3 regions of the Halomonas sp. DP8Y7-1 genome follow, and region 3 is predicted to be linked to each of the others. Evidence: predicted binding sites of a transcription regulator. Region 3 holds the regulator's gene; each other region holds the start of a gene.
The links. The regulator FNR, encoded in region 3, switches genes on or off when oxygen is low (the NO sensors DNR and NnrR bind a similar motif). The targets are predictions, from matches to a motif close to TTGATNTANATCAA.
Positions count from the first base shown of each region.

Region 1 (9,847 bases), on a different contig from region 3:
AACTGACCACCCAGGCACTGCTTCAGGACATCGGGATGCTGGTCCTGCACGGGGTCGATCCTGGCTATTTTGCGCTGATCGCCGAGGCCGACGACAAGGGCCAGCGCCAGTCCATCGAGCGCGCGGCATTGGGCTGCACTCGCGAGCAGGCCTCACGCTGGCTGGTCGAACGCTGGCAGCTGCCCCACGCCGTACTGGCAAGGCTCGAGGAAGATGTCGATAGCGAGATGACGACCCATTGGCTGGACGTCTGCTGCCTGCGCCTGGCCAATGACCTATCGCGTCATTGCCTGGCAGGCGATAGCGCGGCGATCGATGCCAGTCTGCACCGATTCAGGCTGACCACGGGCCTGGCCGATGAGACGCAGCTGGTGCTGACCCGCCAGCTCGACGACGCCATGGGCACCCTCCCCGGCTTCCTGGCTGCCCTGTTGTCACCGGAAGCGGACATTGAACGCCTGCTGCTCGCCGGGAAACAGCAGCTGCATGGACTGACGCTCCACCTGGTCGAACAGCTGCATCATCGTGAAACCCAGCTGACCGCGCTCAAGCGTGACAACGAGGCCCTGGACGTAAAGGCGACCACGGATGCGCTGACGGGACTTGCCAACCGAGCCGCCCTGGAACAGCGCCTCGGCACCATGCTGCATGAGGCCTACTCCACGAGTCGTCCGCTGTCGCTTCTGTTTATCGATCTTGATCACTTCAAGCAGCTGAATGACCAGTATGGCCACCGCATCGGCGATATCGTGCTGGTCAACGTAGCCGCCACGCTGCGCGATGCCGTCAGGGCCAACGACCTAGCCGCGCGCTACGGAGGCGAAGAGTTCGTGATCGCCCTCGCAGGCACGCCAGCGTCCGGCGCACTTGAGGTCGCACGACGCATCGAGCAATGGCTGGCCCGACAACCGATGGCCAGCGTGGAACAGCGGCCGCTGCAGGTCACCGCATCGATCGGCGTGGCGCAGTGGCTACCCGAGATGCCGCGCACCGATGCAGCGGCTCTGATCGCCGCAGCCGACAAGCAGATGTACGGTGCCAAGGCGTCAGGGCGCGCCCGCATCCAGCACGACAGCGAGGCCAGCGACCAGGGGGTCGAGGAACAGCTCTGACGTCACAGGCGAGCCTCGACACGCTCGAGGATCTGGGCGCTGACCTTGCTGACCAGCGGCTTGGCGGCTCGGTTGACCGCCTTCTCGAGAAGGCGATTGCGGATCCGATAGTCGATGGTCAGGCTGACCCGGGTGCCCTCTTCCACGCGCTCAAGATCATAGCGCCCTTCATTGCTGACCCCATCGACCGATTGCCACGCCAGCCGGTACGGTGCCGACTTCTCGGTCAACTGAACATCGAAGGTCCAGTCCATCGCCACCGCATGAACGTGCCAGCGGTAACGATCATCTCCCAAGGCTTCGATCGAGGTGATCAGGTCGGAGTAGTCGGCGAAGTCCTCGACGTTCTCGAGCAGGGCGAACACCCGCTCCGGTGGCGCGGCGAGAACAGCGCTATGTTCAATGGTGGCCATGGCAGCATCCTGAGCCAGAAAGTCCCGGCGCCCGCTCAACCCGTGGCGCCACTTGAGCCCGAGGCTTTGTCCGAAAAGTCGACGAGCGAAGGTTAGACAAGGCAAAAATCGGTGAGAAAGCGCAGTTTACGAGGTGTAAATGAGCATTTTAAGTTGATTTTTAACGCCGTATCACCAAGCGCAGGCACTTTTCGTACAAGCCCCAGCATCAGGGTTGCACGTCTTCCTGTAAAGGTACGGCACCCTGGCGAGCAGCGGGAAGATCCCTCAGCAGCAGCCCAAAGCCAAGCGCCTCCTGGCTGCGCGCCGCAGCGCTCAATGACTCGCCCTCCAACGCCAGGCGCACGCGGTGCCCGTCGCCAGGCGCCACCTCCAGGGGACGACCGCTGGACGACATCATTGCCTTTAGGGTAAAGCGCCGATTGCCGGTCGGCAGCATCAACTCCACCCCATCCCCGACTTCGAAGCGGTTCTTGACGGCAACCTCGAGCCACCCTTCACGCTCCATGCCCAGCGCCTCTCCCACAAACTGCTGGTGCACGCCAATCGAGTGCCCGCGCTCGTAGTTCTGATACTCGTCGTGTACGTGACGGCGGTAGAAGCCTTCTGTATAGCCGCGATTGGCGAGGTTCTCGAGCTCATCCATCAGTCGCCTGTCGAACGGCCGTCCCGCCACGGCATCGTCGATGGCACGACGATAGACCTGGGCGGTGCGGGCAACGTAGTAGGGAGACTTGGTGCGCCCTTCGATCTTCAGCGAGCTGACGCCCATCTCGACTAGCCTTGCCACGTGCTGGACCGCTCGCAAGTCCTTGGAGTTCATGATGTAGCTGCCGTGCTCGTCCTCATGGACCGGCATCAGCTCCCCCGAGCGCTGCGGGTCCTCGATCAACACCGACGGCTGAGCGCTGGTGGGTACCAGGTCGCCACAGTCATCCGTGGTGGCCGCGTGAGTCTGGTACTGCCAGCGGCAGGCATTGGTGCAGGTCCCCTGGTTGGGGTCTCGACGATTGAAGTAACCGGACAACAGGCAGCGACCTGAGTAGGCGATGCACAGCGCCCCGTGAACAAAGGTCTCGATGTCGAGACTCGGACACTCGGCGCGAATCTCGGCGATTTCCTCGAGGGACAGCTCCCGTGACAGGATGATCCGGGATATCCCCTGGGCCTGCCAGAACCGGGCCGCCGCGTGGTTGACCACGTTAGCCTGCACCGACAGGTGAATGGGCTGTTCGGGCCAGCGCTCCCGCACCATCGTGATCAGGCCTGGATCGGACATGATCAGTGCGTCGGGTGACGCCTCGACAATCGGCGCCATGTCATCGAGGTAGGTTCGCAGCTTGGCGTTATGCGGGGCGATGTTGGACGCCACGTAAAAGCGTTTGCCCTGGCTGCGGGCGTGTTCGATACCACGCAGCAGATTATCCAAGCCAAAGTCGTTGTTGCGCACCCGCAGCGAATAGCGGGGCTGGCCCGCGTAGACCGCATCCGCACCGTAGGCAAAGGCGAAGCGCATATGGCGATAGGTGCCGGCCGGGGACAGCAGTTCAGGGGCATGCATGGTGGCGATTCTCGTCAGGGGTAATGGTCAAGGCAATACGGCGGAGCGTATGTCTAGCCAAGACTGGCTGGACATCCTGGTTCCTTCTACAGCTCAGACACCACAGCTCAGACACCGCAGCTCAGACGCCGCAGCTCAGACACCGCAGTGCGGGCCCGGCAGCATGCCATGCCAGGGAACGTCCGATATTGACGAGGCGCAAATGATCGGCATCAAAGGTGCCTGGCCTTGTTCCCCACCTTTCGGTACCCTATGCGGCGCCACAGGCAGGTGCTGGCGAGAGAATGCTCCAGCGCCGGCGTGTCTCGCTGACACTTGAGCCGCCTATGCACTTAAGCAAATTAAGCCCTTAAGCGACTTAAGCACTTAAGCCACTCAAGTCAGGCAGCGACATTGCCCATGGCATCTAGCCGGACCGGACCCCGGCCCCTGGCGACAACGAGTCGCCTCCCCCAAATTCTCCGACTCGAGATATTCAGCATGAGCCCTACTCCCGCCACCACCGTGGTGATCTACTCCGGTGGCATGGATTCCTATACCGTTCTTCATCGCGCCCTTCGCGAGGGCCTCAAGGTACATGCCCTGTCCTTCGACTACGGGCAGCGTCACGCCCGTGAGCTCGAGGTGGCGCGGCAGGTGTGCCAGGAACTGAAGATTCCCCATCAAGTGGTCGACATCACCGCCATCCACGGCTTGATCGACAACTCCGCCTTGACCAATGCAGCCCGCGCCATGCCCGACGGGGACTACGCCGAGGACAACCTGAGTGCCACGGTGGTCCCGAACCGCAATATGGTGCTGCTTTCACTGGCCATCGCCAAGGCGGTGAATATTGGCGCCAGCCGCGTGGACTACGGGGCTCATGGTGGTGATCACGTGCTCTACCCCGACTGTCGCCCGGAATTCGTGCACAAGATGAACGACGTGGCCGCCATCGCCAACTTCTCCCCGGTGGCCATACATGCGCCCTACCTCAATGCCAGCAAGAGCGACATCCTCGCCGATGGGCTTGCCATGGGCCTGGACTACCGCCACACATGGACCTGCTACGAGGGACGCCCACTGGCCTGTGGCCGCTGTGGCAGCTGCCGTGAGCGCCTCGCCGCCTTCGCGGCCCAGGGCGTCACGGATCCACTAGCCTATGCTGCTGCAGCAGAAGACGCCCAACCGGCGGTTGGAGCCACGCAGGATGTATAGCGTCAAGGAAGCCTTCTATACCTTGCAGGGCGAAGGCGTACAGGCCGGGCGGGCTAGCGTGTTCTGTCGCTTTACTGGCTGCAACCTGTGGTCCGGTCGTGAGCAGGACCGCGCGAGCGCACAGTGCCACTTCTGCGATACCGATTTCGTCGGCACGGACGGTCAGAACGGTGGGAAATTTTCCACTGCAGAGGCGCTGACCGCTCACCTCGCCTCACTCTGGCCCCACAGCGATTCCCGAGTCATTCCCTACGTGGTGTTTACCGGAGGGGAGCCCTTGCTGCAGCTCGACACACCGCTGATCGAGGCCATGCACAGGGCGGGCTTCGAGATCGGCGTCGAAACCAACGGCACACTTCCGGCCCCGGAGGGCATCGACTGGCTGTGCGTCAGTCCCAAGGGCGCCGCCCCGCTGGCGCAGCGCCATGGTGACGAGCTGAAGCTGGTCTTTCCCCAGGCCGAGGCGCCGCCGGAGGCCTTTGAAGCGATGCAGTTCGATCACTTTCTGCTGCAGCCAATGGACACCTCGCTGGTCGCCAGCGATGCGCCTGCCACGCCACTGCAAGCCACCGTCGCCCACTGCATGGCTCATCCACGCTGGCGGCTGTCGCTGCAAACCCACAAGATCGCAGGAATCGACTGATGGCACTCTTTGTACGACGACTGACGCACCTCGACGTGTCGCTGTGGTGCCCGGACCGTGGTCTGATCGGGGCCAGCTGGCAAGTGGATGCCACCCTCGACGGTGCATTGGGTGAGGATGGCATGCTGTTTGACTTCGGCGAGGTCAAGCCATGGATCAAGTCACGCCTTGATAGCGGTGCCGACCATACACTGCTGGTGCCTACGCAAGCTCCCGGGGTAGAGGTCAGTGAGTGCCGTGAGGGACTGTGTGTGCGTACCTCATCGCCCTACCCCATGGAAGTCCGCGGCCCACGACAGGCGTTTACCCTGTTGCCCTGGCCACGAATCACCCAGGCTGCCATGGCCGAGCATCTGTCGCGCCAACTGCTGCGCCATCCGCCAGAGCGGGTCGAGCACATCGAGCTATACCTGAGCGATGAGTCAATTGACGGCGCCGCCTATACCTACAGCCACGGCCTCAGGCGCCACGCCGGGAACTGTCAGCGCATTGCCCACGGCCATCGTTCGCGGCTCGAGATCATCCAGCGCGGCAGTCGCCAGCCTGGACTTGAGGAGCACTATGCACGCTGGCTGGATGACAGCTACCTGGTGGACGAGCATGACCTGGTCTGCGTAGAGGGTGACGCCCTGGTCAGCGCCTATCAGGCACCCCAGGGGCGCTTCCAGCTGCGGCTGCCCCGGGAACGCTGCCGCTGCCTGCCTGGCGCGACCACCGTCGAACGAATCGCCATGTGGCTGGCCGAACACGTTGCACGGGACACGGGTATTGATACCTGGGTGCGCGCCTACGAGGGCGTGGACAAGGGTGCCACCGCCACGGCCAAGGCCCCCCACTGATCATGACGATGAGGTCCACGGACAAGCTGATTGCCGTCGCCGCGGCGGCATCACCAGCGACAGAAGCCCAGGCATCTGGCCACCTCGACTGTCGGCCGGGGTGTGGCGCCTGTTGCATCGCCCCGTCGATCAGCTCGCCGATACCGGGCATGCCTGAGGGAAAACCGGCCGGCGTGCGCTGCGTCCAGCTCGACAGCGATCACCTGTGCAAGCTGTTTGGCTCGCCCGAACGCCCGGCGGTATGCGCACGCTTCGACTTTGATGCTGACCTCTGCGGTACCCATCGCGATGAAGCGCTTGAGCGCATCACGGCTCTGGAGCAGATGACGTGAGCAGCACCCCCTCCGCCACACTACAGGACGACTCACGCCCTGCTCTATGACGACAAGACCCCAACAGGTTAGCCTGTCGGGGTCTTGGCCACTGGGCCCTGCTACTGGGGCCCTTGAGACGTTTCGAAAAAAGCGTCACGGCCCTCCAGAACACTAGCGCTCGTGATGGGCAGATCAGGCTCCGCTAGTCTGCGATACTCGCCGATCCAGCAAGGCGCGCCAGCGAATCAGCACCGGGGCGTCACTCAGCGAGACCTGGGCCAACAGCTGACGGAACTCATCGTGGGCGGCATCATCATTGCCGTCGACGTGGCTCAACCAGAGTTCCAGCGCACAGAGCTGCTGATGCAGGTTGCCGTCGCGCTTGGCCTGCTGTCTCGCCAGCTCGGCCAAGGTGCGCACCGAGTCGAGATCACGGCCGATCTGGCGCCTCACCCGCGCCAACTGAATGGCCAGCTCCGGAACGAACAGAGTCGCGCGTTCTCTGGCCAGCAGCAGGCACTGGTCGAGATAGTCCTCGGCCTGTTCCAGTTCCCCCATGGCCAGGCAGGCGTCCACATACCAGAAGTTGGGACGCTGGCAAGGATCTCGCCCAGTGATCTCGGCCAGTTCCTCGTGGGCGGCCTGAAGCTGTTGCAAGCCGTCACGGCTGCCCGCCAGCGCACGCTGCCAGCCAACCACCGCCCGCGAGGACACCTGCCACAGGTGCAGATCGGAGCTTCCGGTCAACTCGAACGCGCGCTGCGCGCGATGGGCGGCCTCGTGCACATGGCCCAGCTGGCGGTACAAGGCGGCGGCGTACATCAATGCCATCGCCAGGCTACCGGGGTGATGAATCTCTTCCGCCAGTCGGATCGCGGACTCCACGTGTCGCTCAGCCCGCTGATAGTCACCCCTCAGGCACAGCGTCCAGCCCTGGAAGCAGGCCGCCGCCACCTGAGGATGATCGGAGAACGGCAGCCACTCGATCATCATCGGGTTATTGAGCGGATCCAGTTCCTCGAGGTGGTCATAGGCCTGACGAATGCGCCCCGCCCAGTACTCGCAATTGGCGCCGGCATAGTCTGCCAGCCGCTGATAGCGGGGATCCTCCAGCCGCACCGCCAGATCGTTCAGACGTGACGCCAGCAGGAAGGCATCGGCATGGGCGTTACGCTGACTGCAGCCCACCCATAGCCCCCACTTGACCAGGAAGGCCTGCTCGAGATCGTCCTCGTCCTCAAGATCCGTGGTGCACTCGGTCAGAAGCTCCCTGGCCTTGACGAAACTCTCGTGGGCAGTGGGAGAACCGTGTCCCTCCAGTGCAAAGGCGGCTTGACCTCGGACCGTCAGCAGGCTGATTTCTCGCTCGGCCTGTCGTTCGACCTGACGCAGGCTCGCGAGTCCCGCATCGGCCATCTTCAGTGCCGTGCGATTGGCGCTGACCTTGAGGGCCTCTCGTGCCGCCAGTTCGAAGTAGCGAGCACCCCGCGCGTAATGTCCGCTGCGCCGCAAGTGCATCGCGAAATCGCCGGGGTGGCGGCTGATCCACATCGGGAAGCGTTCTTCGATCAACTGCACGACGCGGCGATGCATGTCGACTCGCACATCCCGGGGACAGGATAGATAGGCGGCTTCGTGGAGCAGCTGATGGGTAAACTGATACTGCTTTGCGCCCGCTTCACCGTCAGCGATCTCGATGATCTCCAGCCGGCGCATTTCCTCCAGCGCCTTGCCCAGACGATCGGGCTCCCAACCGCTACATTCGGCCAGAAAGTCGAAACGGAAGTTACGCCCCAGCACGGCGGCCACGTGGGCAACTTCACGATCCACGTCCAGCTGGTCGATCCGGCTGGTCAGAAGGCCCAGCAACCCGTGGGGAAGCTCATCTAGCTGAACGCTACGGCCTTCACGTCGATCCATATCGAGGCGGCGGCAGATCTCCTGCAGATACAGCGGCACCCCATCACAGCGCTCGATGATCTGACCTCGCAAGCGCGGTGACAGGTGCAGCCGATAACGTCGAGCCAGCTGGGTCAGCAGCCGCGACGACTGCATCGCATCAAGACGGCCCAGCGTGATCTGCTGGTCCCAGTGCAGGCGAGTCGGGAGTGACTCACGTCCGTGATGACTGGCGATCAACAGCAGCGGGCAGTTGATCGGAAGGCGGGCCTGCAGTCCGGCCAGCACCTTGAAGGAGGGCTCGTCGACCCATTGCAGGTCATCGATCATCAGTACCAGCGGCCGATCCTGTGACAGCTCGAGCACCAGGCCGTGCAACAGGGAGACGACAGCTTCCACCGCCTCGCTGCTCTTGGCCAGCAAGGTGCTCTCCTGGGCATCCCGGATGCCCATGGCCTCTTCCAGCCATTGCCGGTCGTTGTCGTCAAGTTCACCCAGCCCCAGGCGCTCGACCAGTCCGCTTAACCCCTCGGCATCGAGCTCACCCCCTAGGTGCCAGCGCAGCAGCTGACGCGCCACTCCATAGGGTTCCTGAACCGACATGCGGGTATTCGGCTGCCAGCAGATCGTCGCGTCACGGCTCTGCTCCAGGTGACGGAAACCTACCAGCAGGGCCGACTTTCCGAGACCGGATGGCCCTTTGACCAACACGCTCTGGCGCAGGCCAATGCCTGCCCTCGCCAGGGCATCACGCAACATGCGCAGCGCATTCTCGCGGCCCACCAGGCTGGGTGGCATGGCGTCGCGCCCGCCTTCGTTGCTGCCCAGCACCAGCGCCCGCAGGCGCACCCGGCCATCGCTGGCGACCAACCGAGAAAACAACCGAGGCTGGAGGTCCAGTGCAGGAGGCATGTGCTGACTGGCCTCCTGGGAGATGACCAGCTCGCTGCCCTCGGCGGCACTCATCAAATTCAGTGCCCCCTGGGTCACCTGGCCAAGCGGATCTACCAGATGACGTGCTGGAAGGTATACCACTTGGCCACTGTTCAACCCGGCGGCCAGCTCGATGGTCGGTACACTGCCCTCGCCCGTCCAATGGCGCTGGCATTCTTCATCCAGCAGCCGACGGCAGTGCTCGTACAGCGCAACCAGTTCAGCCAGCTGGTGGGCCGGGCCATGGGTACCGAAACAGGCAAGCCCCAGGCCGCCGGTCGCACCGGGCAGCCAGAACCCACCCAGGTGATGACATTGCTTTTCCAGCCAGCGCATCAGCTCGATCTGCAGCGCCAGGCAGGCACGGGTCTCCGCGCGGCTGCCCATGTCGCCTTGCAGGCTCAGGCGGATTGCCATGACGGACAGCTGACGATGCTCGACTTCGTCTTCACTGAGAGGTGGACTGTCCACGGACAAGGTGCGTGAGAACGCTCCCTTGGGCGACAGCGAACCACTATCGGCCTGGCTGTCTGACCAATAGGCGGCCAGCTGCAGGAAGCCGGGGTCAGGCTGCTGGCCGGACAGCGCCAGCAGCTGCAGGAAGCTGTTGTACTGCTCGTGAGCGGCCGCCATCTGACCCTGCTCGGCCAGCTGGCGAACCAGTCGCTCGTGAAACGGTGCGTAGCCTGAGAAACGGCTGACCAGATCCTGCAGCAGTTGATCAGGCGCTTCGCCCTCCTGGTCCAGCACGTCTTCAGCAAAGCGGATGACGCGCTGACGCCACTCGTTACGCACCTGAATCAGCCAGCGCTGAAAGTCAGGACAGGCAGGTAGCTGCAGCTCTTCGACAAGATCTCCGCGATACAGCTCAAGAATCGTCTTGAGGGTGTCGATATCGCGCTTGCCCTCGAGCAAACGCTGCAAGCCATGTACATC
Region 1 is NZ_JAHVIN010000010.1:124,342-134,188, reverse strand. Features, by position in the region: gene KUV41_RS13560 (GGDEF domain-containing protein) at 1-1,112, shown strand, start outside; gene KUV41_RS13555 (SRPBCC family protein) at 1,115-1,525, opposite strand; gene yegQ (tRNA 5-hydroxyuridine modification protein YegQ) at 1,734-3,086, opposite strand; gene queC (7-cyano-7-deazaguanine synthase QueC) at 3,567-4,283, shown strand; gene queE (7-carboxy-7-deazaguanine synthase) at 4,276-4,926, shown strand; gene KUV41_RS13535 (6-carboxytetrahydropterin synthase) at 4,926-5,765, shown strand; gene KUV41_RS13530 (YkgJ family cysteine cluster protein) at 5,774-6,097, shown strand; gene KUV41_RS13525 (AAA family ATPase) at 6,272-9,847, opposite strand, start outside.
Region 1: yegQ (tRNA 5-hydroxyuridine modification protein YegQ) is a predicted target of FNR. The motif match lies at 3,289-3,302, and genes of this name have one in related genera.

Region 2 (9,847 bases), on a different contig from region 3:
CCGCTTGCGGAGTCTCGGGTGTCGCAGGTGGCTCGCTACTGCTGATTCCCATGGCGGCCAGCCTGTTCGGCATATCCGCCGATGTGGCCATGCAGGTCGTCGCGATCGGCTTTGTCATCAGCGTGGTGCAGGATTCCACGGAGACCGCGCTTAACTCGTCCACCGATGTGCTGTTCACCGCCGCCGCCAGCCGCAGAGCCGAGCGCAGCACAGCCGTCGACTGACCCCGTCCTGCGGCTGCACGAACCAAGCCCCCGTCACCCTGCGGTGACGGGGGCTTTGCTTGGTAGGCTTGCTGAATGGGCGTTGCTTAGCGGGCTTGCTGGACAGGCTTGTTTAAACACATGACGCCGTCACTCAGCCCGCCACCACCTGCGGATGATAGCGAGCGGCAATCGCCACCAGGCGCTCCATGGTCTCGCGACTCGGAGGTTCAAGTCCGGCCAGCGGATAGTGCTGTCCCAGCTCCTCCCACTTGTACTCGCCCAGACCATGGTAAGGCAGCAGCTCGACCCGCTCGACGTTATCCAGGGTCTGAATAAACTGGCCGAGTCGGTGCATCATCTCGTCGCTATCGGTATGGCCCGGCACAATCACCTGTCGAATCCAGGTCGGCTTGCCGATCGCCGCCAGATGGTGTGCGAAGGCGAAGGGTCGACGGGGGGAAATCCCCGTCAGCACGCGATGGGCCCCTTCCTCGACATGCTTGATGTCCAATAACACCAGGTCGGTGGCATCAAGCAGTGCATCGAGCACATCGTCGTAATGGCAGGCGTAGCCGTTGGTATCGAGACAGGTGTGCATCCCCTCTGCCTTGGCGGCCACGAACAGATCCCGCACGAAGGCTGGCTGCAGCAGCGCCTCCCCCCCGCTGCAGGTGATGCCCCCTCCGGAGGCGCGCATGAACGGTAGATAGGTTCGCGCTTCCGCCATGACCTCTTCCACGCTGACCTCGCGTCCTCCTTTCAGATCCCAGCTATCCCGGTTTTGGCAGTACTGACAGCGCATCACGCAACCCTGAAGAAAGACCAGAAAGCGGATACCGGGGCCATCGACGGCACCGCAACTCTCGAGATGATGAAGACGGCCGATACGGGACATGGCGTGGCCTCGCAAGAAAAGGGCTCCGGGGAAAATTCCCGGAGCCAGAGGGAGGCCGCTGTCGCGGCCTCAGGGCGAGTCTTGGGCAGTACGCCCTAGAGCGTCTCGGTGAAGGTACGGCTGATCACGTCCCGCTGCTGTTCTGCGGTGAGCGAGTTGAAGCGCACCGCGTAGCCGGACACCCGAATCGTCAGCTGCGGGTACTTGTCGGGATGGACCACGGCGTCTTCCAGCATCTCGCGGTTGAGCACGTTGACGTTCAGGTGCTGGCCACCTTCCTGGCGATCGCTGTGGTGGAAATAGCCGTCCATCAAGCCGGCCAGATTGCCACGCTGCGTGCCTTCGTCCTTGCCCAGCGCCTTGGGCACGATCGAGAAGGTGTACGAGATACCATCCTTGGCATGGGCATAGGGCAGCTTGCCCACCGACGTCAGCGATGCCACTGCCCCCTTGGTGTCACGTCCATGCATCGGGTTTGCTCCCGGCGCAAAAGGCTCGCCGGCGCGACGCCCGTCCGGCGTAGTACCGGTTTTCTTGCCGTAGACCACATTGGAGGTGATGGTCAGCACAGACTGGGTAGGCTCGGCGCCACGGTAGGTCTTGAGCTGGCGAATCTTGTTCATGAAGACTTCCACCAGCTGACAGGCGATATCATCAACCCGTGCATCGTTGTTGCCAAAACACGGGTAGTCACCGTCGATCTCGAAATCCACCGCCACACCGTCTTCGTCGCGCACTGGGCGCACGGTGGCATACTTGATCGCGGACAGTGAATCCGCCGCCACCGATAGCCCGGCGATACCGCAGGCCATGGTGCGCTTGACGTCAAGATCATGCAGCGCCATCAGGGCCGCTTCGTAACTGTACTTGTCGTGCATGTAGTGGATGGCATTCAGCGCGGTGACGTATTGCCGTGCCAGCCAGTCCATCAGACCATCCATGCGCTGCCAGACGTCATCGAAGTCCAGCACATCATCACGGATCGGCTCGCTCTTTGGCCCCACCTGAATCTTGAGCTTCTCATCGACGCCACCGTTGATCGTGTACAGCAGCGTCTTGGCCAGGTTGGCACGAGCGCCGAAGAACTGCATCTGCTTGCCGATCACCATGGGGGACACGCAGCAGGCTATCGCGTAGTCATCGGAGGCAAAGTCCTGGCGCATCAGATCGTCGTTCTCGTACTGGATCGACGAGGTGTCGATAGACACCTTGGCGCAGTAGCGCTTGAACCCCTCTGGCAGCTGCTCTGACCACAGCACGGTCAGGTTGGGCTCAGGACTTGGCCCCATGGTGTACAGACTGTTGAGGAAACGGAAGCTGGTACGGGTGACCAGCGTGCGTCCGTCCTGGGCCATGCCCCCCAGGCACTCGGTCGCCCAGATGGGGTCGCCGGAAAACAGTTCGTCGTACTCAGGCGTGCGCAGGAAGCGCACCATGCGCAGCTTCATGATGAAGTGGTCGACCAGCTCCTGGGCCCCCACTTCATCGATCACTCCCTGGCTCAGATCGCGCTCCAGGTAGATGTCGAGGAAGCTGGAGGTACGCCCCAGCGACATGGCCGCGCCATTCTGGGACTTCACCGCAGCCAGGTAGCCGAAGTAGGTCCACTGAATGGCTTCCTGAGCCGTGGTGGCCGGCACCGAGATATCGAAGCCGTACTTGGCCGCCATCTCTTTCAGCTGGTCCAGCGCACGATACTGCTCGGCGACCTCTTCGCGCAGCTGAATGACCGCCTCCAGATCATCGCCCTGTTCAAAGCGTGACTGCAGAGAAGCAAACTGGGCCTGTTTGTCGGCCATCAGGAAGTCGACACCGTAAAGCGCGACCCGGCGATAGTCACCGATGATGCGGCCGCGTCCGTAGGCATCAGGGAGTCCTGTCAGCACGCCGGACTTGCGACACTTGAGGATGTCCGGAGTGTAGACATCGAACACGCCCTGGTTATGGGTCTTGCGAAACTCGGTGAAGATCTTCTTCACCTGCGGATCCAGCTCGCGGCCGTAGGCCTGACAGGACCCTTCCACCATCTTGATCCCACCATTGGGCATGATGGCCCGCTTCAAGGGTGCCTCGATCTGCAGACCGACAATGGTCTCGAGAGACGCATCGATGTAGCCGGCGTCATGGGCGGTGATGGAGGACACCAGCGAGGTGTCGAAGTCCAGCGGCGCGTGGGTGGCATTCTCCTGCTTGATGCCCTCCATGACCCGGTCCCACAGTGCGCGGGTGCTCGTGGCGGGCTCTGCCACCAGAAAATGCTCGTCGCCTTCATAGGGCGTCACGTTGGCCAGCAGGAAGTCGCGTACGTTGACCCCCTCTTTCCACGCGGTGCCCGCAAACCCTTCCCACGCCTGTGCGAATTGCTCTTTCATCGACTTGCCCCTTAACAAAAGGAAATACGAAACTAGTGCAGATTCACTGCGCCCCTCTATCCATCGGAGGGGGCAGCAAAGCTTGAAGATCGGTGGCAGCGCGGTCGTCACTTCGATGGTGACGTGGATGCAGCGCTCTTGCTGGGCGAGACAGCCTCTGCCCCAGCGGGACCATTCGACTTTAGCAGTAGATGGACAGCCCGGACTTGACCCGTATCAGCGTCCAATAAGGTCGCGGCGCAACTGGTGATTTAGCGCATCAGGGAGGATAAACAAGCGGATGTGTCAGCGAGCAGAGCGCGCCATAAAAAGGCGACGCCACCCGAAGGTGGCGCCGCCCTGGCGCAACGATGGCGCTATGTACCCAGAGGTACGCCGATCAATCTGCCGGCCTGTTGTCAGGCGCTGAGCAAGGCATTCAGACGCTTGACGTAGGCAGCGGGATCATCGAGATGGCCGCCCTCGGCGATAATCGCCTGATCAAGCAGAATCCTGGCGAGATCGGCAAAACCCTCGTCGCCGGCCGCTTCGAGACGCGCGACGAGCGCATGCTCCGGGTTGAGTTCGAGGATCGGCTTGACCTCCGGCAGGCTCTGGCCCGCTGCTTCCATGATGCGGCGCATCTGGAAGCCCATCTCGTGCTCAGGCAGGACCACACAGGCAGGAGAATCCGTCAGGCGATGGGTGACCTTGACCTCCTGAACCTCGTCTCCCAGTGCCTCTTTCACCCGCTTGACCAGGTCTTCCTTGGCCTTGGCGGTCTCCTCCTGGGCCTTCTTCTCTTCCTCGTTCTCGACATCACCAAGATCGAGGTCGCCCTTGGCCACATCGACCAGCTTCTTGCCATCGAACTCGGTAAGGTGGCTCATCAGCCACTCATCGATCCGGTCGTGCAGCAGCAGTACCTCGATACCCTTCTTGCGGAAGATCTCAAGATGGGGGCTATTCTTGGTCGCATTGAAGCCGTCGGCGACGATGTAATAGATCTTGTCCTGTCCCTCTTTCATCCGCTCGACATAGTCGGCCAGTGACTGGTCCTGGGTGGCGCTGTCGGTGTGAGTACTGGAGAAGCGCAGCAGGCCACTGATCTTGTCGCGGTTGGCGAAGTCTTCCGCCGGGCCTTCCTTCAACACGGCGCCAAAGGTGTTCCAGAAGCTCTGATAGGCCTCCTTGTCCTTCGACAGCTTCTTCAGCATGTCCAGCGCACGCTTGGTCAGCGCGGACTTGATCTTGTCGACCTTGGGATCCTGCTGCAGCAGTTCGCGGGACACGTTCAGCGACAGGTCGCGGGTATCCAGCACGCCCTTGATGAAGCGCAGGTAGAGCGGCAGGAACTGCTCAGCGTCGTCCATGATGAACACACGCTGCACATACAGTTTCACCCCACGGGCGCCATCACGCTCGTACAGGTCGAAGGGAGCACGGCCCGGCACGTACAGCAGGCTGGTGTACTCCAGGTTGCCTTCGACCTTGTTATGGCTCCAGGCCAGCGGGTCGGAGAAGTCATGAGCCACATGCTTGTAGAAGGCCTTGTACTCATCATCCGACACCTCGCCCTTGGGACGAACCCACAGCGCTGTCGCCTCGTTGATGGTCTCCCAGGTGGTGACTTCACTACCGTCGACCTCATTGCCTTCGTCGTCGGTCGCCTTTTCCGTGCGCGGCATTTTCACCGGCACTTCGATGTGGTCGGAGTACTTGCGCACCAGACTTTGCAGGCGATAGTCATCGGCGAACTCGCTGGCATCATCCTTCAGGTGCAGGATGATCTCGGTACCGTGCTTCTCGCGCTCAAGCTCGGCCACCACAAACTCACCTTCGCCCTTCGAACGCCACTCGACGCCCGCATCCGCTGCGTCTCCCGCCTTGCGCGTGCGCACCGTGATCTCGTCGGCGACGATAAAGCCCGAGTAGAACCCGACACCGAACTGACCGATCAGCTTGGCGTCCTTCTGCTGCTCGCCAGATAGCTGATTCAGGAACTCCGCGGTGCCGCTCTTGGCGATCGTGCCGAGGTTGGCGATCACATCGTCGCGATTCATGCCGATACCGTTGTCACGAATCGTCACCGTCTTGGCGTCACTGTCGTGCTCGATCTCGACACGCAGTTCGCTGTCGCCTTCATACAGGGCGTCGTTGTCCAGAGCGGCGTAACGGAGCTTGTCGCAGGCATCCGCTGCGTTGGAAATCAGCTCCCGAAGAAAGATCTCGCGGTTGGAATACAGCGAGTGGATCATCAAGTTGAGAAGCTGCTTGACCTCGGTCTGAAAGCCCAGAGTTTCTTCGTGAGTAGCGGTGGTCATGGTAGGTCGAACCCCTTTCGACATAGCGTTTTCCGGACCAGTGCCGGGACACTGGCGTTCCAGAGTGTGCGACGCGGGTAGCGAGGCGTCAGGGCATCCCCTGTCGGCGCTCGCTCAACGCCGTACGATCTTCAATTGATCATCGATATGGGGCTAGACGCTGTCTTTTCAAGCCCGCAGCGCACCCCTTGGCGCTGGTTCCGGCACATACGCTTCAGGATTCAGCACACGCTAGGCGGGATCTAACACATAGCTCATGCGCGCGCGGGCGATCGGGGTCGCTTCGTCATCCTGCCACGCCCATGTGTCCACATTGACCATACGACGCCCCTCGCGTACCAGGCGACAGCGGGCACGGGTCGGTTTCACCGCAGCGGGTGCCAGGTAGTCCACGGTCACATTGACCAACCGAGGGAGGCGTGGCTGGCGGGACTGGCTGAGCGTATGCAGGGCCGCAGCCGTTTCCATGAATGCCGCCACGACACCACCGTGAAGCGCAGGCAGCATGGGGTTACCGATATTGGAAGACCGCGCCTCCAGCGCAAAACAGAGCCCCTCATCGTCGCGACAGGCCGACACCCCGAGCTGCCCTGCGTAAGGTATCTGCGCTATCCAGGGGGCGAGGTTATCATCGTTGATGCCCGCCTCTAACAGCAGTGGATCCAGGGCATCGCTGCTGCCACGGGCCGCCATCACCGGGGTCGGTGGTACAGCCGGCGATTCATCCGACTCCGCGAGACCGGCAAACATGGCATCGGCAAATCCAGGAGGCGTGTTGCGGGGTCCTAACCTGGCGAAATGCCCGCTCGCTCGGGCCAGTGGCTGTCCATCCTGCTGCCATGCCTGAGCCTCGGTGAACACGACACTGGACGATACCGCATCGGCTCTGGCCTTGACCCACAGCGGCCATTCCTCGATACCGGGGCGGCGGTGGCTGATATGCAGGTCCAGGGTCGGGCATACCTCGGGCTGGGGCAACGCGGTCAGCACGGACGCGCCACAGGCGGTGTCAAGCAGCATGCTGAGGACCCCCGTGTGCACCAGTCCTCGTTGGCGATCTCCCGACAACAGCGGATGCCAGGGCAGATACAGCGTAACGCCCTCCTCGTCCACCGAGGTGACCTGCATCTCCAGCATGTGGGTGTGCGGAATGACATCGATAAATCGCTGAAGAGCCTGGCGCCACAGCGAAAAGGAAGGTGAAGCGAAAGCATCTTCTTGTGCGGACATGACGAGCGCCATAGTCAAACGTTTGACTGACAGCCTAGTCAGAACCCTTCAGGTCCACCATTCGCCTTTTTACCTATGAACGATGGGTCTAGCTACCCATGACGACGTATCCATGAAGACGTATCTATGAAGACTTACCCAAGAACAGTGGGCCTGGCGGCGGCAGGGCATTCCACCACCGCTCAGCGCTGCCGACGGGTCAACCGGGCAGACTACAGATCACTGATATCCCGCTCTTCCCGCTGCGCGTCCTCTTCGACGTCGCCACGCCAGGCCCGGTAATCTGCCAGACTCGCGTCCACCTTGGTCAGCAACCACCCGACAATGACCACGTCATCGACGAGACCAAACAGCAGCAGCACGTCCGGAACAAGATCCAACGGAGACACCAGGTAGGCCAAGGCCGCCGCCATCCAGCCAAAGGCGGACCAAGGCACTGGGCGATAACGTCCGCCGAGCACATCCTGGAGCATCGGAATGAACAGCTTCAAGGCCCTCAAGATGTGCTTGAAGGCTCTCGAACGCTGGGAAAGACGTCCTATCACAGGGACACGGTCAAACAGGGACATCTCAACAACCTCCTGGATGCAGGTCTCGTCAAACGCCTGCAGCGGTGACAGCAGCCGGCCTTTGTGGACGATGTCCTGGGCTTCGGCCTCGACACTGTCAACATGGAGGCGGACCTGTTCTGGGTCAAGCTTCAGCGTCAGATAACATGACTGTTCAAGCTTCCCATGTTCGGTCACCATGGAGCCTCCAGGCGCACTCAGGCGCGCCCAGGCAATCGTGTCATCACCTCAGGACCAGGAGGGTCTCAATGCCATTCGCCCTGTTTCGCCGCCTAGCGCCACTGCTGGCCGCGACGGCCCTTTGTACACCGTCGCTGGCCTCTGCCCAGGCCAGCGATGGCGCCATGCGCAGTGCCCTGGAAGCTGCTCGCAGCGGTAACTTCCAGCAGATCAACGACGCTGCCATACGTGGTCACGAACTCGAGGGCTACGTGGCGTACTATCGCCTGCGCGACCGTCTGCCCAACGCCTCCCCCCAGGAGGTGCTGGGCTACATCTCCGCCAATGCCGACGCTCCCCTCGGTGACTGGATGCGCGAACAGGCCATCCTGCGCTATGGCCGTGCCGGTCGCTACGGCGACCTGCTCGCCGTGGCCAACGGCGTTCCGGCGACCACGGCAGAGCAGTGTTACTACTACACCGCTCAACTCGGCCAGAATCCCTCCCAGGCCGCACAAGGGGGACGCGAGCTGTGGAACGTCGGCAGCTCCCAGCCAGATGCCTGCGACACGCTATTCTCGACGCTACGGGCCAGGGGCGACATCGGCGACCTGGAGATCTTCCAGCGCATGATGCTGGCTTGGGAAAACGGCGAAGACGGGTTGGTCAGCTATCTCGGCCGCCAGCTCGGGCCGGCCTGGAGCAGTGCAGTAGCTGCACAACAAAGCGTGGAGATCAGCCCCTCCCGTCTGGCCAGCGTAGGCAGCTGTGTCGGGCCGAACTGCGCCGGCACAGAGGACTTTGTGCGTGCCGCCGTCATCGCTGGTGCGGAAACGTCGGCGGCCTCTGCGCTCAACGGCTGGCAACAGGTATCGACACGGGTGAACCTGTCCGCGCAAGCGCGCCAGTCCCTCGAGCGCGAGATCATGTATCACGCCCTACGGCGTGACCAGCGCGAACTGCTTGGCTGGATCGATGGCGCCTTGCCGGCGCAGCAGGATGCCGAAGTCTTTGAACTCAGGGCGCGCCTGGCCATCCGCGACCGCGACTGGGGGGCGCTGGAACGCACGGTCGCCGCCATGCCCGCGGAGGTGCAAGGCAAGGCCCGCTGGCAATACTGGCTTGGACGTGCGCTGACTCTGCGCGGCCAGCAGACCGCCGCACAGGCAGCCTTTACTCGCGCAGCCGGGCAGCGAGACTTCTTCGGTTTCGTCGCAGCAGACCGCCTGGGGCAGCCCTACAACCTCAATATGGAAAGCCATCACTCCAGCGATGCGGAACGCTCTCAGGTCGCGAACTGGCCCACGGTGCGCCGCACGGAAGCCCTGCTGCGCGTCGGGCAGGAGGGACTGGCGAACCTGGAGTGGTACCACGCGGTGCGCAAGGCCAGCCCCGCCGATGCGCGGCGCCTGGCTGACTATGCCGCCTCCAGGGGCTGGCACGTGCGCCTGGTGCAGACTACCATCGTCGGCAAGATGCTGGACGCCCTGCCCTGGCGTTTTCCGGAAGCCTATCGCGCTGACTTCCAGCGCTGGGGCCAGGCCAATGCGGTGGATCCCTACCTATTGATGGGCATTGCCCGACGCGAGAGTGCCTACAACCCCGAGGCGCTGTCGCCGGCAGGCGCCCGTGGTCTGATGCAGCTGATGCCGGGTACCGCCGCACTGGTCGGACGGCAGGTGGGGATCGGCGACCCTGGGCCCTATGGGGTGCTGGATCCCGCCACCAATATTCGCCTCGGCAGCACCTATATCCGGGATATGATCGCTCGCTACTCGGGCAACCGCATTGCGGCGGCGGCTGCCTACAACGCGGGGCCCCACCGGGTCGACAACTGGCTGGCGCGGTCGCCTGGCGAGTTTGATCTGTTCGTCGAAGAGATCCCGTTCAAGGAAACGCGTCGCTATGTGCGCGCCGTGCTCGAATACCGCGTGGTGTTCGAGAGCCTTGCCAAGGGGTCGACCCAGGGCGTGCAGGTGCTGACGCCCGCAGAGAAGACGGCACGCTACGATGCTGGCATGGTCAGGCGCTGAACCAGCATAGGCGTACCGTTACCTCCCCACAGAAAAGCCCCGGTCCAATTGGACCGGGGCTTTTCGTTACCCTGTTTGTT
Region 2 is NZ_JAHVIN010000008.1:17,115-26,961, reverse strand. Features, by position in the region: gene sstT (serine/threonine transporter SstT) at 1-224, shown strand, start outside; gene pflA (pyruvate formate-lyase-activating protein) at 358-1,101, opposite strand; gene pflB (formate C-acetyltransferase) at 1,197-3,473, opposite strand; gene htpG (molecular chaperone HtpG) at 3,872-5,776, opposite strand; gene KUV41_RS19530 (PaaI family thioesterase) at 6,008-7,006, opposite strand; gene KUV41_RS11915 (YkvA family protein) at 7,219-7,755, opposite strand; gene KUV41_RS11910 (transglycosylase SLT domain-containing protein) at 7,824-9,767, shown strand.
Region 2: pflB (formate C-acetyltransferase) is a predicted target of FNR. The motif match lies at 3,680-3,693, and genes of this name have one in related genera.

Region 3 (9,847 bases):
GGTGGCAGAAGACCTCGGTGAGGCGCTGTCACTATTCAGTGAGCTGAGGCTCAAGGCCCAGCTCAGGTGCCAGCGCGATGATCTCCTGGCCAGCGACAACGTGGTGGTGCAGTCCCTCAACTCCCTGGAGCGTGACCTGTTGCGGGAGGCACTTCATCTAGTGAAGGAGTTCAAGGGCAGTCTGTCCCATCGTTATCACCTGGAGTATGCATGAGCGTCGAGGCATCGCCTCAGGGAAAACTGACCTGGCGTCAGTGGTTTCGTTTAGGAGAGTACCCCATGCTGCGAGCGATCAGACGTGCGGCCGACCGCCGTCGTCAAGCCGATGGCGATTTTGCCTGGCTTTTCAATCCCTACACCGGTGATGAGTTGGTGTCCATCGACTGCGAGACCACCGGCCTGGATACGCGTCGCGCCGAACTGGTGTCGATTGCGGCAGTGCGGATCCACGATGGGCGCGTGTTGACCAGCGAGTCGCTTGATCTGCGGCTGGAGACCCCGGCCAGCCTGGATGGTGATTCCATCAAGATTCACCGCCTGCGTGGGGTCGATCTTGAGGGTGGGATGCCGGTGCGTGATGCCCTCGAGACGCTGCTGGAATTCATCGGCAACCGTCCGCTGGTGGGGTGGTGCATCGACTTTGACCTGGCCATGCTCGATCGCTATCTCAAGGCGGAGTTTGGCTTCTCGTTGCCTAACGCCACCATCGATGTGGCGCAGCAGTACCGCAAGCGGATGCGGCGCAGCCATCCCGAACTTGAGCTGCAGCCGACTTTCGAACAATTGGCAGAGCGCCTGGGAGTGCCGATCATGGGACGGCATACCGCATTGGGTGATGCCGTGACTACGGCACTGATGCATTTGCGGCTGGACGCCGACGCGCTGGCCGAGTCGTCCCGATGATGCCATCCACGCCGCTGTCACGATGCGTGACCTGGGACGAGCAGCGTGTCAGGTGCCGTAACAGTCACCGTAATGGGGAGATCTTTGCATGAGCCTTCATGGTCTGATGATGTTGCTTGAGCCGACCTTGCTATCGCTTGGCCTGTTGGCTGTGATGGTGGCTTACTGCCAGTACTATCGCCGCACCCGTGACCTGTGGGGGATGGTCAAGTTCTGGGAGAAGCGTCTGACGCTGACGGTGAGTGAGCACGCCTGGCAACGCTTCGGCATCTTGCTGCTGTTGCTTGGTGTGGTGGCGCGCTATCTGCTGGCACTACAAGTCGTCTAGCCACAGGTCGTCTTGTCACAGGTCGTCTCTTCACAGGTCGTCTCTTCACAGGGCGGCTAGTCACAGGGCGGCTAGTCAAAAGCACCTTGGCCCAGGACACGCGGTTGTGAACCAGCTTAATCGCAGGGGTGAGTGGTTGCTGACTTCTTCGCCTGTGGCGGACGTGAGTGATAGACTAGCGGGTCTTCATTTTCAGCCGTGATGTGCCCTGCCCATGTCTGCTCAGCCCGCTTCCGCCTCCCTGTTTGATCCCCGTGTCCTCGACCGTCGTGATGCCGCGTCCCCGGCAGCTGACGACGAGCGCGCCCAGGCCAAGGCCAAGCGCGAGTTCAACAAGCTGCAGAAGCGTCTGCGGCGTCAGACCGGCAACGCCATCATCGATTACGGCATGATTCAGGAAGGCGACAAGGTCATGGTATGCCTGTCCGGCGGCAAGGACAGCTACACCATGCTCGAGATTCTCCGCAGCCTGCAGCGCAATGCGCCGGTGAACTTCTCCCTGGTGGCGGTCAACCTCGACCAGAAGCAGCCCGGCTTTCCCGAGCACGTGCTACCGGACTACCTGGACAGCATTGGCGTGGACTACCACATCCTCGAGCGTGACACCTACTCGGTGGTGAAGGAAAAGACCCCCGAGGGCAAGACCACCTGCGCGCTGTGCTCGCGACTGCGCCGAGGGTCGCTGTACGGTTTTGCGGAAGAGATCGGTGCGACCAAGATTGCCCTGGGACACCACCGCGAGGATATTCTCGAGACGCTGTTCCTCAACATGTTCTTCGGAGGAAGTCTCAAGGCCATGCCGCCCAAGCTGCTGTCCGATGATGGCAAGAACATTGTCATCCGGCCGCTGGCGTACTGCCGCGAGGCGGACATCCAGGCCTACAGCGATGCCATGGCTTTTCCGATCATTCCCTGCAATCTCTGCGGCTCGCAGCCCAACCTGCAGCGCCAGGTGGTGAAGGAAATGCTGGCAGAGTGGGAAGCCAAGCACCCAGGGCGCCTGGAGAGCATGTTCAAGGCAGTGACCAACGTGGCACCCTCGCAGCTGGCAGACCGCGAGCTGTTCGACTTTGAAGGTCTGGAGGCCGTGCAGGCGCATCGCCAGGCTCGGCGTATTGATATCGTTGACGCCGACTAAGCTCGCCTGAACACGCCCTGCTGAAGAGCCTCTGCTGAACATGCCTTGCTGAAAAGGCACTGCTGAAGCGCGAAGCGAGCTAGGGCCACATCACGCAGTGGCCCTCTTCAATGTCTGAACGCTCGTCCCGATAAGATAGCAAGAGGCCGCATCCTGGGATGCGGCCTCTTTTGTTGATGGAGCCGGTATATCGTCGCCCTACCTAAGGGGGGGGCTGGGCTCGTGGCGTGGCACGACGTCTATCGGTCGCTGTCGGCCGCAGGCCCTGTCAGCGCCGCGGATCAGCTGGCATCGGTGTCCGCCAGGTTCGACAGTGAGGCGAGGTCCAGGATATTGACCTCCCGTCCAGAGACGGCCACCAGGTCCTGCTGTTGAAAGCGTCCCAGAATGCGGCTGACCGTTTCGACGGCAAGTCCCAGGTGGTTGCCGATATCTGCCCGGGACATGGACAGGCGGAAGCTGAACGGCGAGTAGCCGCGGCGTCGGAAACGGTCCGACAGACCGAGGAAGAAGCAGGCCAGTCGTTGGTCAGCGGTCTTGCGCGACAGCAGCTGCATCATGCGGCGATCCTCGCGCAGCTCCTTGCTGAGGGTGCGGAACAGTTGCGCGCGTAGTTCCGGCAGCGTCTGGGTCAGGGCGTCAAGGCGATCGAAGGGAATCTCACATACGGTCGTGGTCTCGAGTGCCACCACGCTGCCGGGATATCTGCCGTCGTCTATGCCATCCAGGCCGACCAGTTCACTGGGCAAGAAGAAGTTGGTCAGCTGCGCTTCGCCACTACCCTCCGTGGTGATCTGCTTGAGGCTACCGGAGCGAACCGCGAAGACGCTCGTGAAGCGATCTCCCTGCTCGACCAGGCGAGTGCCCTTCTTGATCGGAGGATGACGGCGGATAATGGAATCGAAGCGCTCGAGGTCAGCGGTCTCCAGCGACAACGGAAGGCACAGGGAGCTCAAGCTGCAGGACTCGCAACGAGTCTCATGTAGCATGGGGCGCCGTCGATCTTGGGCCGATGGACTCATTCGCAGCTCCTGTGGGTCTGGGGTTCATGATGAGCAGGGCATGTAGGAAACTGGCTTACCCTTGCTGCATGCTATTGTCGCTATTCTACACACAGATATTAGGCCAAAGGTGCATATACCTCTTTTGCCTCAATAATCTGGCGGCGATATGATGGTCGTCAATTTCCTACAACTTGTAGGATATTCCATACAGCTAAACCGACAATCATGCCCGCTGCCATAAATCGTGTGGCAGGGTGTGCCAGCAAACTCTGCAGCTGACGCGCAGCAATCCCTGTTGTCACCAGTGCCGGCAGCGTCCCCAGGCCAAAGCAGAGCATGAGTAGTGCTCCACGGGCAGGGTCTGCGATGGCCATGCTCCATGCCAGCATGGAGTACACCAGGCCACAGGGCAGCCAGCCCCAGATGGCCCCGAGTGCAACCGCCTGAGGTAGCTTGACCACCGGCAACAGGCGACGTCCTGCTGGCTCCAGATACCTCCACAGGCGCTGGCCCAATGCCTCCAGCCAGCGTAGCCCTTTCCACAGGTTGGCAATGTAAAGCGCCATCGTGATCAGCATCAGGCTGGCAACCACCTGCAGCAGGTCCCGCATGCCCGGTGCCAGCGCCACCACAGAGCCTAGGCTTGCGACCATAGCGCCTGCCAGGCAGTAGCTGAACAGACGTCCCGAGTTGTAGCCAAGTAGTAAAATTCCTACACGAACAGGGTGGCGCATGCTCGGGGGAATGGCAAAGGTCAGGGCGCTCATTATACCGCCGCACATGCCGATGCAATGTGCTCCGCCAAGCAGCCCGAAGACAAAAGCCGCCATCGCGGGCGGCAGGTCTAGACCTACTGGGTTCATGCGTTCTGCTCAGGATCCAGGGGGTGGCGTGGAATCATGCTCGTCGGCTGTTGCGTCATCGACCGGCGTCTCTCTTGCCGGCTTTCTGGATGGGTTCGGTGTCGGCGGGTCTTCGTCCTCGAACAGGATGCGATAGGCAGGCCCCTCCAGATCGTCGAATTGATCGTTGCGAACCGCCCAGAAAAACGCCCATACCGCCAGACTCAACAGGATCAGCGACAGCGGTATCAACAGATAGAGAATGTTCATTGAGCATGTGCCGCTACGGCAAGACGTGAGGATGATGGTGGCGCCGCGCGTCGCAGGCGAAGGGCATTGCCTATGACCAGCAGCGAGCTGATCGACATGCCGATGGCGGCGAGCCACGGAGGCACGAAGCCCAGCGCGGCGGCGGGCAGCGCGACGACGTTGTAGAGCACTGACCAGGCGAGGTTCTGGCGAATGATGCGGCGCGTCTGGCGTGCGCTATGGATAGCCTGGACGATACGCTCCAGCGGCTCGCCGAGCAAGATCAGGTCGGCGCGAGTGCGGGTCAGGTCACTGGCGCCAGCAACGGCAATGGCGAGGTCCGCCCCGGCCAGAACGGGCACATCGTTGATGCCATCTCCCACCATGGCAACGACCTCTCCCGCTTGCTGACGCTTGCGGACCAATGTGAGCTTGTCCTCGGGACTGGCGTTGCCGTGCCACTGCGCTACCCCCAGCTGATCGGCCAGTGGCTGAACGTTGCCAGGTCGATCGCCGGACAGGATCTCGATCTCGATACCCGCTTCGCGGATAGCCGCAAGGGTCATGGCGGCGTCTGTGCGGGGCTGGTCGTGTAGCTGGAACCAGGCGACAGCCTGCCCCTCGCATGCCAGCAGCAGCCACAGGCCGTCGCCTGGTACGTCGAGGGGGGGCTGGCTGGTCAGGGCAAAGTCCGGGCGTCCAAGGCGCCAACACTGCCCAGCCAGGTAACCTTCGACACCCTGACCGGGGACGTTGCGAATGTCGCTGGCCGTGACTCGGGCGTCGCGCCAGGGCCGGAAGGCATGGGCGACCGGGTGCTCCGAGCCGACTTCCAGCGCTGCGGCCAGCTGACGAGGGTCGATGCCTGCAAGGCAGTCTGCGGTGAGGCGTCGGTGCTCGGCCAGGCGCAGCTGGCCTCGAGTCAGGGTGCCGGTCTTGTCAAAGATGATGCGGTCGAGGCGGGCCAGGGTTTCCAGCGCATCGGCGCGAGCGACCAGCACGCCGGCGCGACGCAGACGCCCGTGGGCGACGGTCAAGGCGGTAGGCGTGGCCAGTGCCAAGGCGCAGGGACAGGTGACGACAAGCACCGACAGGGTGACCCACAGGCTACGACTGGGGTCGATCCACCACCAGGCCATGGCGACCAGCGTGGTGATGATCAGCAGATTCAGGACAAAGCGGTGGGACACCTGCTCTGCCACCTTGGCGATACGCGGGCGATGGGCAAAGGCTCGGTCGGTAAGGTCGAGGATGCCCGCTGCGCGGGTCGCATCACCGACACGCAGGACGTCGAGCTCCACCGGGCTGTCGATGCACAGCGTGCCAGCGTGAACGATATCGCCCTGTCGTCGTAGTGAGGGCAGCGACTCACCGGTCAGCAGCGATTCGTCGATCTGTGCCACGCCTGATGTCAGGACGCCGTCAGCCGGAATCAGTGAGCCAGGACTGACGCGCACGCGATCACCCGGTTCGAGCTTGCTGGCGGGAATGACCCGTTCGTCGCCATTGGCCTCGACGCGCACTGCAGCGCTGGGCAAGGCGCTGGCCAGAACGTTGCCCTGGCGCCCGTAGTGGGCGCGGGCGCGGGATTCCAGATAGCGACCGAACAGCAGGAAGAAGGTGAACATGCTGACCGAATCGAAGTAGCGATCTCCCGATTGGCTGACCACCGACCAGCAGCTCGCCAGGTAGGCGCCACCGATGGCCAGGGAGACGGGAACATCCATGCCGAGTATGCGCGAGCGTACGTCCCGCAAGGCGCCCAGGAAGAACGGTTGAGCGGCATACAGTACGACAGGCGTCGTCAGCGCCAAAGATAGCCAGGCAAACAGCTGGTCGAAATCGGCGCTGAGGTCCCCGCTGTCGACGTAGTGGGGGATCGAGAACATCAGCACCTGCATCATGCCTACCGCTGCCACTATCAAGCGGCGAACCATCTGGCGCGACTGGTGCTTGAGGCGCAGTTGAGCCTGGTCGGGTTCGTAGGGTTGCGAGGGGTAACCGATGGCCGCCATCTCGGCAAGAATGCGTGACAGCGTCAGCTGGCTCGGGTCCCAGCTCACCTGCAGGCGATGTTGCGACAGGTTGACGGCGCTGCTGGCCAGACCATCGAGAGCGTTCAGGCGATGCTCGATGAGCCAGGCGCAGGCGGCGCAGGTGATGCCGTCCACCGCCAGGGTGGCGACCTGATGCCCGTCGCGCTGGCGCACGAATCGGGCTTGCAGGCCGGGGTCATCGAAAACCTGGTAGCGTTCGGCGTCCGCGGGCGTGGCCGAGGGACGCTCAGGCATGGCGGTGCGAAAGCGGTAGTAGCTATCGAGGCCACCGTCGACAATGGCGTGAGCCACGGCTTCGCATCCGGGACAGCACAGGGGGTGCACTTGCTGATCGATGGTGATCGACCAGGGGGCTCCTGCTTCCACCGTGGCGCCGCAGTGGTAGCAGGACCGCGGAGTATCGGTAGCCGGCATCACAGACCTGGCGTCAGGTGAATGGTGCCGTCTTGCGGGAATTCGGCCTCGCCGGTCAAGCGCCATGCAGCATCATCGCCGCTGCCGTCCTCGATCCATGGCTGGAGCTGCAGATACCAGCGGTAGCGAAGGTTGCGCTCCAGGGTGCCAATATATTGTCCACTACGGGTATGGCTCAGGGTCAGCAGGCGGTCGCGATCCCCATCGGTGGGAAACTTCAGCTCCAGCTGCAGGCGCTCGGGGCGCTCTTCGCCGAGCAGCTGGACGACCACGTCGCCGGTGGTGGCATCGATCCGCAGATCGGCTGCCAGCCCAAGGGCTTCGGCGCGCTGCTGCTTTTCCAGCTGAACATTGATCGCCAGCCCCTCCTTGTAATAGTCGTCCGGTACCGAGCCATCGAAATAGCGGATCGACAGCGCCAGGTAGACCATGCTGAAGGTGACCGACGACAGCAGCAAAGCAATCAGAAACCAGGGCCAGAACTGCTTGTACCAGGGCGGCACCTGGGGATCGGACGAAGACATTAGGGGGTGACTCCTATGAATCGACTTTCGCGTTCCACCGCGACCGAGGGATCGTCTTCAGCGTGCAGGCGGACGCTGATGTCGGCGCTACGCTGTTCCATCAAAGCAGGATTTACGCTCAGCGTCATCACCAGCTGCCGGGACGCGTTGGCGGGTACCTCGAGTGACTCGGTATCGCTCTGCAGGCCCTCGATGCCGGTGACTTCGATCAGATAGCGGTGTGCCTGATTGTCGAGATTGCGCACGGTGATGGCGTACGAGTTGGCAATACGCCCATCGCTCAGCGTCTGAAACAGCCGCGCCCGATCGCGCTCGACGTCGACGTCCAGCGGGGTGCGGTCGGCCAGGGTCCAGATAAACAGCCCGATCATCACCAGCAACGCCACCAGGTAGCCGATCAGGCGTGGCCTGAGCAAATGGGTCTTGTTGCCGTCAAGGGCATGCTCGGTGGTGTAGCGAACCAGACCCCGAGGGTAGCCCATCTTGTCCATGACGCTATCGCAGGCATCAATGCAGGCGGCGCAGGTGATGCACTGATACTGCAAGCCATCGCGAATGTCGATGCCGGTAGGGCAGACCTGGACGCAGAGTTCGCAGTCAATGCAGTGGCCGAGTCCCTGCTCGGTGGGGTCGGCACTGCGCTTGCGGGGGCCACGGGGCTCGCCTCGATGATAATCGTAGGAGACGATCAGCGTATCGCGATCGAACATCACCGACTGGAAGCGGGCATAAGGACACATGTACAGACACACTTGCTCCCGTAGCCAGCCAGCGTTGAGGTAGGTGAAGACAACGAAGAAGCCGACCCAGAAGTAGGACCAGCCGTTGGCTGACAGGGTGGCCAGGTCGACGACCAGGCCCTTGATGGGCGTAAAGTAGCCGACAAAGGTGATGCCGGTGGCGGCGGCGATGATCAGCCAGATCGCGTGCTTGGCGCTCTTGCGCAGGAGCTTATCGGCATCAAGGGCGCGCTTGTCCAGCTTGATGCGGCGGTTGCGTGGCCCCTCGATACGATGCTCGACCCAGATGAACAGAAACGTCCAGACGCTCTGGGGGCAGGTGTAGCCACACCATACCCGGCCGGCAAACACCGTGATGAAGAACAGGCCAAAGGCGCAGATGATCAAGAGCCAGGACAGCAGCACGAACTCCTGGGGGTAGAAGGTCGCCGCAAAGATGTGGAATTCGCGACCCGGCAGGTCAAACCAGACCGCAGGACGGTCTCCCCATGGCACCCAAGGCAACAGCAGAAATCCCAGCATCAGCGCCCAGTTGGCAGCACGCCGGGCCCGTTGAAAGACGCCCTTCATCTCGCGTACGTAAATATGACGGCGGCTCTCGTACATGCTGTGTGACGAGGGGTCTTCGGGTGTGTGGTGGGATACCGCGCTGTCGGTCACATCGTGGGTGGGTATCTTGTCGCTCATGGCAGGCTCGCATCGCTGACCGATCATTCGTCGTTGTGACGACGGTCAGTCTAGCGATCGTCAGGTAGGTGAGAGGCCAGTGCGGCGCTTGGCCGCACTGGATACGGGGGTGACCCCCTCTTGTGGATTACTGAGCAGGCTGGCTCAGGCTGTAGACGTAGGCCGCCACCAGATGCACGCGCTCCTCGCCGATGTAGGCGGCCTGGGCAGGCATGTGGCCATTGCGGCCGTTACGCAGCGTCTGGCGAATCGAGTCGGCCAGGCTCTGTCCCGGTGCCTGGTACAACCAGGTCTCGTCGGTCAGGTTGGGAGCTCCCAGCGCCTGGTTGCCGGTACCGTCAGGCGAGTGACACGCCGCACACACCGATCCGAACACCGCCCCCCCCTTGTCTGCGCGCTCGGCATCTTCGGCCTGACCGGACAGCGACAGCACATGCTGAGTCAGGTTCTCGATGTTGTCGGCGCCGAGTTGCTGCCACGAGGGCATCAGTCCGTTCCGACCGTTCTCGATGGTGGCGACAATGTGCTCGGGCTCGCCCCCGTACAGCCAGTCCGTGTCAGTCAGGTTGGGGAATCCGTAGCCGCCCTTGGCATTCGAGCCGTGGCAGATCGCGCAGTTGTTGAGGAAGATACGCTCGGCAATCTGCATGGCCTCGGCATCCTTGATCAACTCCGGCACCGGGATTTCCTGATACTTCTCGAAGATCGGTGTGAAGCGCTGTTCGGCCTGGGCCACTTCTTCCTCCCACTGGCCTTCCTGACTCCAGCCCAGCACGCCGGCGAAATTGCCCAGGCCCGGATACAGCACCAGGTAGCCAAGTGAAAAGATCACGGTGGCAACGTAGAGCTGGAACCACCAACGTGGCAGCGGGTTATCGTATTCCGCAATGCCGTCGGCGGTATGGCCAGTGGTCTCGACAGTACCGTCTGCATCAGGGCGCTTGTCGGTCTTGCGATTGGC
Region 3 is NZ_JAHVIN010000003.1:347,648-357,494, reverse strand. Features, by position in the region: gene KUV41_RS03460 (DUF294 nucleotidyltransferase-like domain-containing protein) at 1-214, shown strand, start outside; gene KUV41_RS03455 (3'-5' exonuclease) at 280-903, shown strand; gene KUV41_RS03450 (hypothetical protein) at 992-1,231, shown strand; gene ttcA (tRNA 2-thiocytidine(32) synthetase TtcA) at 1,446-2,369, shown strand; gene fnr (fumarate/nitrate reduction transcriptional regulator Fnr) at 2,651-3,391, opposite strand; gene KUV41_RS03435 (sulfite exporter TauE/SafE family protein) at 3,550-4,236, opposite strand; gene ccoS (cbb3-type cytochrome oxidase assembly protein CcoS) at 4,246-4,485, opposite strand; gene KUV41_RS03425 (heavy metal translocating P-type ATPase) at 4,482-6,935, opposite strand; gene KUV41_RS03420 (FixH family protein) at 6,935-7,459, opposite strand; gene ccoG (cytochrome c oxidase accessory protein CcoG) at 7,459-8,886, opposite strand; gene ccoP (cytochrome-c oxidase, cbb3-type subunit III) at 9,014-9,847, opposite strand, start outside.